Regions from separate parts of the Ruania alba genome, predicted to be linked through region 1. Evidence: predicted binding sites of a transcription regulator. Region 1 holds the regulator's gene; each other region holds the start of a gene.
The links. Region 1 encodes LexA, which represses DNA repair genes until DNA is damaged. Its sites were predicted from a motif close to TCGAACANNTGTTCGA; they were not measured.
Positions count from the first base shown of each region.

Region 2: BLU77_RS05415 (HNH endonuclease signature motif containing protein) is a predicted target of LexA. The motif match lies at 1,959-1,974, and genes of this name have one in related genera.
Region 3: BLU77_RS10905 (Rv2578c family radical SAM protein) is a predicted target of LexA. The motif match lies at 1,962-1,977, and genes of this name have one in related genera.

Region 1 is NZ_FNTX01000001.1:972,293-975,540, forward strand. Features, by position in the region: gene BLU77_RS23040 (ATP-dependent DNA helicase) at 1,103-1,660, shown strand; gene lexA (transcriptional repressor LexA) at 1,686-2,309, opposite strand; gene BLU77_RS22530 (LysM peptidoglycan-binding domain-containing protein) at 2,607-3,062, shown strand.
Region 2 is NZ_FNTX01000001.1:1,153,119-1,156,366, reverse strand. Features, by position in the region: gene BLU77_RS05415 (HNH endonuclease signature motif containing protein) at 1-1,830, opposite strand, end outside; gene metH (methionine synthase) at 2,176-3,248, opposite strand, start outside.
Region 3 is NZ_FNTX01000002.1:91,865-95,112, reverse strand. Features, by position in the region: gene BLU77_RS10920 (acyl-CoA dehydrogenase family protein) at 1-45, shown strand, start outside; gene BLU77_RS10915 (MBL fold metallo-hydrolase) at 115-867, opposite strand; gene BLU77_RS10910 (siderophore-interacting protein) at 955-1,800, shown strand; gene BLU77_RS10905 (Rv2578c family radical SAM protein) at 1,986-3,041, shown strand; gene BLU77_RS10900 (DNA-3-methyladenine glycosylase I) at 3,098-3,248, shown strand, end outside.

The sequences.
Region 1 (3,248 bases):
CCCTCCTCAAGGGATGGCACAACTACGTGTGCAAGCACAAGCTCGCCGGTGGGTACCCGCCCGACGACGAAGGTGCGCTGTTCTCGGCGAGCGAGGCTGCGCCGTCGGCGGCTGAGGAGCACCCGGGCGAGCAGGCCGAGGACGCCTCCCTCGGCGCCCAGGTGGTGCGGCTGCGGGAATGGGCCGAAGAGACCGACACCGGGGACAGGGACGACCTCGTGCCCGGCGTGAGCGACCGCGCGTGGCGGCAGGTCTCGATCACCTCGATGGAATGCCTCGGCCAGAAGTGCCCGCTGCTCGCCGAGTGCTTCCCCGAGCACGCACGTGCCACCGCCCGCGAGGCGGACCTCGTGGTGACCAATCACGCCATGCTCGGTATCGCCGCCTCCGGCTCGCCGAAGGTGCTGCCCGAGCACGAGATCCTCCTGGTGGACGAGGCGCACGAGCTCTCCGACCGAGTCACGGCGCAGGCCACGGTGGAGCTGTCCGCGGCCGTGGTGGAACGCACCGCCCGGATCGCGCGACGCCACGGTGGCGTGCAGCTCGCGCCCTTGGACGACGCGGCTGCCGAGCTGCGCACGTTGCTCATGCAGGTCCCCGAGGGACGGCTGCGGATGGGACTGCCCGAGGAGCTGACTGCCGCCGTGCGCACCATCGCCGATGCCACGCGCGAGGGGATGAGCGCGATGAAGGGCGAGACCAAGCCCGGGGGAGACGCCGGCGGGGTCAACATGGCCAAGAGCGCGCTCCTGGTGCTCTTCGAAGTGGCCGACCGGCTGCTCTCGGACCGGGTGCGGGAGAACGTCGACGTGCTCTGGTGCGAACGCGGCCGGCGACCGGGTGAGGGATCTCGGTTGATGGTGGCGCCCCTGAACGTGGCCGGGCCCATCACCGGCGAACTGCTCGCCGGACGGTCGGCCGTGCTCACTTCGGCCACCCTGGCGCTCGGCGGGACGTTCGATGCCACGGCGGGCGCACTGGGCCTGGCTGCAGGCACCTACCGCTCGGAGATCGTCTCCTCCCCGTTCGACTACGGACGGCAGGGGATCCTCTACGTGGCCAAGCACCTCCCGCCCCCGGGCGGGACGGGACCGACGAGCGCGTGCTGGACGAGATCGCCGAACTGGTCACCGCCTCCGGCGGCGGCGCGCTGGGGCTGTTCTCCTCACGCCGCGGTGCGCAGGCGGCAGCGGAAGCCATGCGGGAGCGGCTGGACACCCCGATCCTGCTGCAGGGGGAGGACGTGCTGCCGACGCTGGTGCGTGAGTTCGCGGCCGACCCGGCAGCGTCCCTGTTCGGCACCCTCTCCCTGTGGCAGGGCGTGGATGTACCGGGTCAGTCGTGCCGGCTGGTGCTGATCGACCGGATCCCGTTCCCGCGCCCCGACGACCCGATCAAGGCGGCCCGCACCGAGGTGGTCGGCAAGTCGGGCGGGAACGGCTTCATGGCGATCTCGGCCACCCACGCCGCCCTGCTCCTCGCCCAGGGCGCCGGACGCCTCATCCGGTCCACCACCGACCGAGGGGTGGTGGCCGTGCTGGACCCACGGCTGCGCACGGCCCGCTACGGAACCTTCCTGGCCGCGAGCCTGCCGCCCCTGTGGCCGACCACCGACACACACGTGGTGCGCGCCGCCCTCACCCGTCTCGCCGAAAGCTGAATCGGGCCGGGAGTGGACCGAAGACTCAGAGCGAGCGAAGCACGCTCACGACCCGGCCGAGAATCTCCGCGTCGGTCCCGTCGATCGGTGAGTAGGCGTCATTGGCGGGGAGCAACCAGAGGGCGTCGGTCGTGCGCTTGAAGGTCTTCACCGTGGCCTCACCGTCGATCATCGCCGCCACGATCTCGCCGTTCTCGGCCACCGCCTGCTGCCGGACCACCACCCAGTCGCCGTCACAGATTGCCGCATCGATCATCGAGTCACCGACGACCTTGAGCAGGAAGAGCTCACCCTCGCCGACGAGCTGCCGGGGGAGCGGGAAGACATCCTCGACCGCCTGCTCGGCCAGGATCGGTCCACCGGCGGCAATGCGGCCCACCACCGGCACGTAGGTGGCTGAGACGTCGCTCTGCTCACCGTCGTGCATGGTGAAGGTCCCAGGTTTGGCGGTCGCCTCCTGAGAGTCGTCCGGGTTGATGATCTCGATCGCTCGGGTCGAGACCGGGTCGCGGCGCAGGTACCCCTTCTGCTCGAGGATGTTCAGCTGGTACTTCACCGAGGACGGGCTCGCGAGACCCACGGCGGCCCCGATCTCGCGCATCGTCGGTGGGTACCCCTTCTTGTCGAGGCTCTGCTTGATCGACTTCATGATCAGGCGCTGGCGCGGGCTGAGCCCGTCCGGGCCGGGACGGTCCTTCGGATCGGTCGACTTCGCGCGGCTCACGGTGTCCTCCAAGGGGCCTCGGGCGTTGATATGACGCCAATGTCAGTGGTCGGTGATGTGCTCTGGCGTAGTGGTTCTCCCAGCCTAGAGGGGAGGGCCGCCACGTCAAAACATCTGTTCGACCAGCGTGTCGACATTGTCGCACATGCGTGCTACCTTCGAAACAGGTGTTCGACGAACGAGTGTTCTAGACCCGCATGACCGACCGAGAGGAGAGCTCAGATGAGCGCCTTGGCCCTTCCTGTTCCAGAGTTCCGTCCGAGCCCGGTGCGTCGCCGCCACCTCGTGGCGGTCCCGGACGTCACTCCTCAGCCGCTGTCCGTCCCCCGTGCGCCGGAGGCTCCTCTCGCTCCTGTCCGTCCCACCAGTGACCTGTCCGAGGCGGCCCCGTTGCGCCTCACGATGCGTGGCCGGGCCGTCCTCTCGGTGCTGGCACTCCTGGGTGCGGTGCTGGTGGGCTCGTTGGTCGGCCTCGCCTTCCCTGCGAACGAGGCGCCGCCGGCGGAGGTCGGGGTTGTCACCGTGGGGGCCGGGGAGAGTCTGTGGGTGATTGCCAGCGAGGTCGCGGAGCCCGGGCAGGACGTGCGCGTGGTCGTCGATCAGATCATGACGCTGAACGGACTTTCGGGCGCGACCGTGCACACCGGGCAGCAGCTCACCGTGCCGGCTGAAGGGTGATCGGCCCCGCGCCTCTGGTGACTGACCATCGGACGAGCGGCGTTCGGCGGCCCCGTCAGTAGCCGTCGTCGGACATACTTGCGCTGAAGGCGGCTCAGTGTCTACGGTTTTGCTACATCTAGTAGTTACACTGATGTGATTGCCGCAGATGTGGTGGCATCACGCGAGGAAAGGATCGGCGCCGAC
Region 2 (3,248 bases), 180 kb from region 1:
CTCGAGCACGTCACCACCGGGGAGGATGTCGCGTTCGTCGAGCAGGTGCACCGGCGGGGGTGTCATGTCCTCGGGTGGATCGTCCCACCAGAACACATCATCAACATCCTCACCCGTCCAGATCGCAGCCGCGTCCCGGCGCAGCTGCACCGTCAGGGCACTCAGGTCCACCCGCTCGGGCAACCGGGTATACACATGCCCGGTCCTGGTCCGCCACGTCGTGATCCCGCTACGGGAGTCCCGCTCGACACTGAAGACCCGCTCCGTCTTGCCCTGATGGTGATGGGCACACAAACACTGCAGATTCGTCTCCACCGTCTGCGCCCACGCTGGCACCTGCGGATCAAAAGGCACGATGTGATCAAGCTGGCACCGCCACGCCGGCACCATGCACCCCGGAAACCTGCACGTCTGATCCCGCCCGGTCACCAAATCCCGCAACCGACGCGAAGGCGCATAGGAATCACACGCCACCAACCCCAGCTCGCCGACCATCACAGTCAACGGATCCCCAGCACCAGCAGCAGCAGTGTCAGTAGTGTCGGCAGTGTCAGTGTTGCTGTGGCGAGCACCCCCACCACCGGTGCGTCGACGCACCCACTCCAGGCGCGCATGCACCCAGTTCACTAAGCGTTCCGGATCCGTCCCATCAGGCACACCCGGTGCCCGCGCGGGCGGCAGCACCTCATTCATCGGATCAAACAACCCACGACGAGCCGCACCACCCGGCGGGCCAGTCCCACCAGCGCCCGGTGGACCGGTCCCGCCATACCGCGACTGCTCAAGTACTCCCCCAGCCGCCAGGCGCCGCGCCGTCGCCGCCGTGATCGGCCCATACCCATGCAGCACCGCCGGAGACTGCTCATCACCAGCCAGCACCGGCTCGGTCACCGAGACCCGCACCACTGGACGACGCCCCTGCCGATCGGGCACCACGACCCCACCCACCGTCGCACCAGTTGCCAGGATCTCCTCGAACACCCCCGTGAACGCATCCGCCCGACGCTGATCTACCGTCCGCTCGTCATCAGCCGCACCATCAGCGGCCAACCCATCAACAGCCGTGTACACGCACGCCGCAGCCTCCGCCGGCAACAACGCACTCACCCACTCCATCCCATGCCGAGCAGGCTCACGCACCACCCGCCGCCGAGCCACCGCCTTCTCCCGAGCGCGCTCGGCTTCGGCCGGGTCCACCGCCAGCACCGCTGCCTCCAGCTCACGCCGCAACTGCGGCACCGTGTGATCGGCACCAAAGACCACCGCATGCTGCTGCACCGCACGCGCCTGCGCCAACCCCAGCTCGTCCGTGGCCTCCGTGATCAGGTCCGCCTTCCGGGGGGACAGGCAACCCCGCCGAACCGCCTCAGCCACATCCGGCGCACCGGCCAACGCCCCCGCACGCGCCACCACGGTCTCGGCCGCATACCCCGTGGTCGCCAACCGCAACGCCAGCTCATCCCTGGTGCGGGATACCCCCATCGACCCGCGCCGACGCTCCAGCAATTCCTCCACGAAAGTGGCCTGCACACCCGCTAGGTGGTTCTGCAACCGGTCCGTGGCTGCGACCAGCTCCACCAGGAGCCCCTCGTCCGGCGTGGTCCGGCCGTCACACTCCTCCTCCAGGAGAGCAAGCAGTTCAGCATCCGCTGCGGCCTCCGCCACCACCGCCGCAGCCTGTGACCACCCCGTCTCGAACGACCAGGCAGGGTTCGCCCGGTCCGCACGCCGGGCAGCCTGGAAGCGGGCACCGATCGGTGCCCCAGCAGGCACCGAAGCCTCCTCACCCATCGACGACCACCTCCTCGCGGTCTCGTCCTCGTCGCTCATCTGCAGTACACCACCGACCACCGACACTGAGCCTCAGCCCGTCGACAACCCTGAGACTCTCCTCGTCAGAGCAACAACTGCAGGTGTCGCTGGCCGGCATAGAACCATCCCATCGGCACCCACTGACATCGAACATCCGTGCCGAACGCAACCGGCGTCCCGGCGGCTCGTCACCAGACCGCTCGACAGGTCGCGCCCCGTGGTCGTCTCGAACGGCTTGCCGGGGTGCCGACCGGTGCGTTCAGAGCACGGGCGCTGGCCCTTCCTAGGGCTTGCGCAGGGCGTGGGTCAGGATGCGGTGGACGTAGCCGACATCTGCGTACGTCAGCCTCGAGGGCCCAGTCCCTACACCGAGAAGTACTTCGCCTCCGGATGGTGGAAGACCACCGCATCGGTGGACTGCTCCGGGTGCAGCTGCAGCTCCTCGCTCAGCGTCACCCCGATCCGCTCCGGACGGAGCAGCTCGATGATCTTGGCGCGGTCCTCCAGGTCGGGACAGGCCGGGTAGCCGAAGGAGTACCGCGCGCCCCGGTAGTCCACCTTGAACATGCCCTCCAGATCGGCCGGGTCCTCCCCGGCGAACCCGAGCTCGCCGCGCACCCGCGCGTGCCAGTACTCCGCGAGCGCCTCGGTGAGCTGCACCGACAACCCGTGCAGCTCCAGGTACTCCCGGTAGGCGTTCGCCTCGAACAGGCGCGCGGTGTGCGTGGCCACCCCGGACCCCACAGTCACCAACTGCACCCCGAGCACATCAGTCTCGCCCGATTCACGCGAGCGCACGAAGTCGGCCAAGCACAGGTGCCGGTCGCGTCGTTGCCTGGGGAAGGTGAAACGCATCCGTTCGGTCCCCGGCTCACCGCCACTTCCGCCGTCGGGCCCCTCGTGGTGCAGCAGCACCACATCATCGCCCTCGGCGACCACCGGGAAGTAGCCGTACACCACCGACGGGGTGAGCATGTCCTCGGAGGCGATCCTCGCCATCCACTCACGCAGCCGCGGACGCCCCTCGGTCTCGACCAGCTCCTCATACGAGGAACCGCCCTCCCCGCGGCCGGGCTTGAGGCCCCACTGCCCCATGAAGGTCGCGCGCTCGTCCAGGAACGCTGAATACTCCGCGAGCGCGATGCCCTTGACGATCCGTGTTCCCCAGAACGGCGGCTCCGGCACCCTGTTATCGGTCGCCACGTCCGAGCGCTCCGGCAGATCCTCGGCCGGGGTTTCGTCCACCGTCACCTTCGCATGCCGGCGCTTCTTCAGCTCCGGCAGCCCGACGGCGTCCGGTGCCTCTCCCCGTGCCACCCGCACCAAAGGCTCCATCAGGCGCAGCCCTTCGAAAGCGTCCCGGGCGTAGCGCACCTCGCCGTCGTAGACGTCGTCCAGGTCGTCCTCGACGTACACGCGGGTCAGCGCCGCACCAC
Region 3 (3,248 bases), on a different contig from region 1:
GAGCCGGTCAGCGAGAAGGACCTGAAGAAGAAGTCGACCGCCTGACCGAATCGACGGGCATGCGTCGAGCCTCGGCCCCATGGCGCGCGGCTCGACGCATGGCCGTCGACCTGGTCACTGCGCGTGTCGCAGATTCTGCCGATGGGCCTCGTGCAACCAGGGATCGGCGTGACGCAGGCGTGGGTCGGAGCCCGGTGCGGTCAGCGAGTCCAGATACGCCCGGTCGGCGGCGAGTCGTGCCATGGGGGAGTCGGCGGTACCGGCATGGGCGATCCTGCCGTGACCGGGGATCAGCACCTGCGCCTGTTCCACCAGCGGTGCGAGCAGGTCCAGCCCGGCCCGGTACTCCGCCAGCGTGCTGGTCTCCAGCAGCGGGATCTCGACGTCGGAGAGCATGTCCCCGGCGATGAGCACCTCCGATCCCGGCAGCCACAGGGCGCTGTGCCCGGGCGCGTGCGCCTGGTGCGTGAGCACCTGGACCTCCGGCCCGGGCCAGGGCAACCGGTCGCCGTCGTGGGCCTGCACCTGACCGGCGAGGGCGAGCAGGTCGGGCGGCAGCTCGAGGGCAGCGCGGATCTCGGTGAGGTGCGCGGCGGCGGTGCGGGCCGCCGTCGGGCTGGTGAGCCGGGATGCGTTGCCGAAGCGCGGGTGCCAGAGCACGTGGTCGTGGTGGGCGTGGGTGGACCAGCCGAGGGTCGGGGTGAGGTCGTGCTCGGCGAGCAGGTCGGCGAGGTGGTCCAGCTCGTCCGCGTGCCAGGCCGGGTCCACCACGACGGCGGAGGTCCCGTGCCGTAGCACGGTGGAGGTGGTGCGCATGGTGCGAGACGTGTGGACGAGCACGTCCGGCGCGGGCTCGGTGACGGTCACCTGGTGAGTGTGGCATTGCACACGTCATGACCGGCTCACCGCGATCTCTGGTTAGGCTTGCCTTAGTCGATGAGAGGGAGGTTGGTCATGCCCAAGAAGGTGGCGCAACGAGCCGAAGTAGTGACGGCCGAGCGGATCACTCCGCACATGGTGCGCATCGTGCTCTCCGCGCCGGGCGGGGGCCCGCTGGAGACCGACCCGGCCGGCTATACCGACACCTATGTGAAGGTCGTCCTGCCGCGACCGGGGACCGGTGTGCAGGAGCCGTTCGACATCGACGAGGTGAAGGAGCGACTCTCGGGCGAGGACTGGCCGGTGAACCGTACCTACACGATCCGCGCCTGGGACCCCAAGAGTGGGCACGCCACGATCGACTTCGTGGTGCACGGTGACGAGGGGATCGCCGGCCCGTGGGCGGCGCGGGCGCAGCCGGGGGACCTTGTCCAGCTACTCGGCCCGGGCCGGGGGTATGCCCCGAATCCGGAGGCCGGCTGGCACTTGCTGGTCGGCGACGAGAGCGCACTCCCGGCGATCGCCGCCACGGTGGAAGCGATGCCCGAAGGGGCGCAGGTGCGTGCCTTCATCGAGGTGGCCGATCCGAGCGAGGAGCAGGCGCTGCTGACCGTGGCCCATGCGCAGGTGACCTGGATCCACCGGTCGGCGGCCGACGATGGCGCGGAGCCGGGCGAGGCGCTCGTGCAGGCGGTGCGGGGGCTGCGCTTCCCACCGGGCCGCGTCCATGCCTTCGTGCACGGCGACGCCGGTGTGGTCAAGCAGCTGCGCGCGCTGCTGCGGTTCGAGCGGGAGGTGCCGAAGGAGGATCTGCACGCCTCGGGCTACTGGAAGCGCGGCACCAACGACGACCAGTGGCGTGCCGTGAAGCGTCAGTGGGTCGCGCAGATGGAGGCCGAGGAGGAGGCCCGCAACTCCTGACCTGGGTCTACGCCCGCCCCGCCCCACCCACGCCCCACGACCCGCCCCCACCCGCGCCCCTACCCCCAGCGTCGAACGCAACCTTGTGCGGCGTTTCTCGCGAGAAACGCCGCACAAGGTTGCGCTCGGCAGGCGGGGTGTGTTGCTCCTCGACCTCGAGTTCGAATGTATGTTCGAATAGCGGTATGCGATGGGACGGTCAGCAAGCCACCGACGCCGGCGCGCTGCTCCCGCTGCGCGGGCTGATCCGCAGCATCACCACCCCGGAGTTCGCCGGCGTCACGTTCCACGAGGTGCTCTGCAAGAGTGCCCTGAACAAGGTTCCCGGCGGGTCGAACATGCCGTTCACCTGGACGATCAACACCACGCGTGGCTGTTTGCATCAGTGCTCCTACTGCTTCGCGCGCAAGACCCACGAGTATCTCGACCTGGACTCCGGCGCGGACTTCGACACCCAGATCGTGGTGAAGACGAACGTGGCCGAGGTGCTGGCCGCCGAGGTCGCGAAACCGTCCTGGCGGCGCGAGCACGTGGCCCTGGGCACGAACTCCGATCCGTACATGCGCGCCGAGGGGCGCTACCGGCTGATGCCGGGGGTGATCCAGGCGCTGACGGCGTCCCGCACCCCGTTCTCCATCCTCACCAAGGGTCCGTTGCTGCGGCGGGACCTGCCGCTGATCAGCGCCGCCGCCGAACGGGTCGATGTGGGTATCGGCGTCTCGCTCGCGTTCACCGATCCGCAGTTGCAGCAGCGCGTCGAGCCCGGGACCCCGACCCCGAAGGCGCGTCTGGACCTGATCCGTGCTGTGGCCGACGCCGGGCTGCAGCCGACGGTGATGGCGATGCCGATCCTGCCGTGGCTGACCGATTCGACCGAGCACCTGGACGAACTGTTCGGCGCCATCCGCGAGGCTGGCGGTACCTGGGTGACCGCCGGTCCGCTGCATTTGCGACCCGGCGCTCGCGAGTGGTTCATGGCCTGGCTGGCCCGCGAGTATCCCGCGCTGGTGCCCAAGTACCGGGCGCTCTTCGGCCGTGGGTCGTACACGAGCACCGAGTACCGCGAGTGGCTCTCCGGCCGCGTGCGTGAGATGCGCCGTCAGCACGGGTTTGTGCGGGAGGAGACCCAGGGTGGGGCGAGGTGGACCCTACGCACGGATCCGGACGCTGTCGGGGATCCACCGGCGCCGGCTGCGCTGGCGCGGGCCGACCCGCGGCCCGCGCAGACGGCCCTGTTCTGACCAGGCCGGGTGCGCAGCACCCGTCCAACGTCGGTGCCCGCGCCTACCCTGAGCCCATGGACTCCCTCATCACCGGAACCGACGGGCGCACCCGCTGCGGCTGGGTCGGCTCGGACGCCGAGTACGAGCGCTACCACGACGAGGAATGGGGTTTCCCGCTGCACGGCGACCGCGCCCTGTTCGAGAAGATGGCGCTCGAGGGCTTTC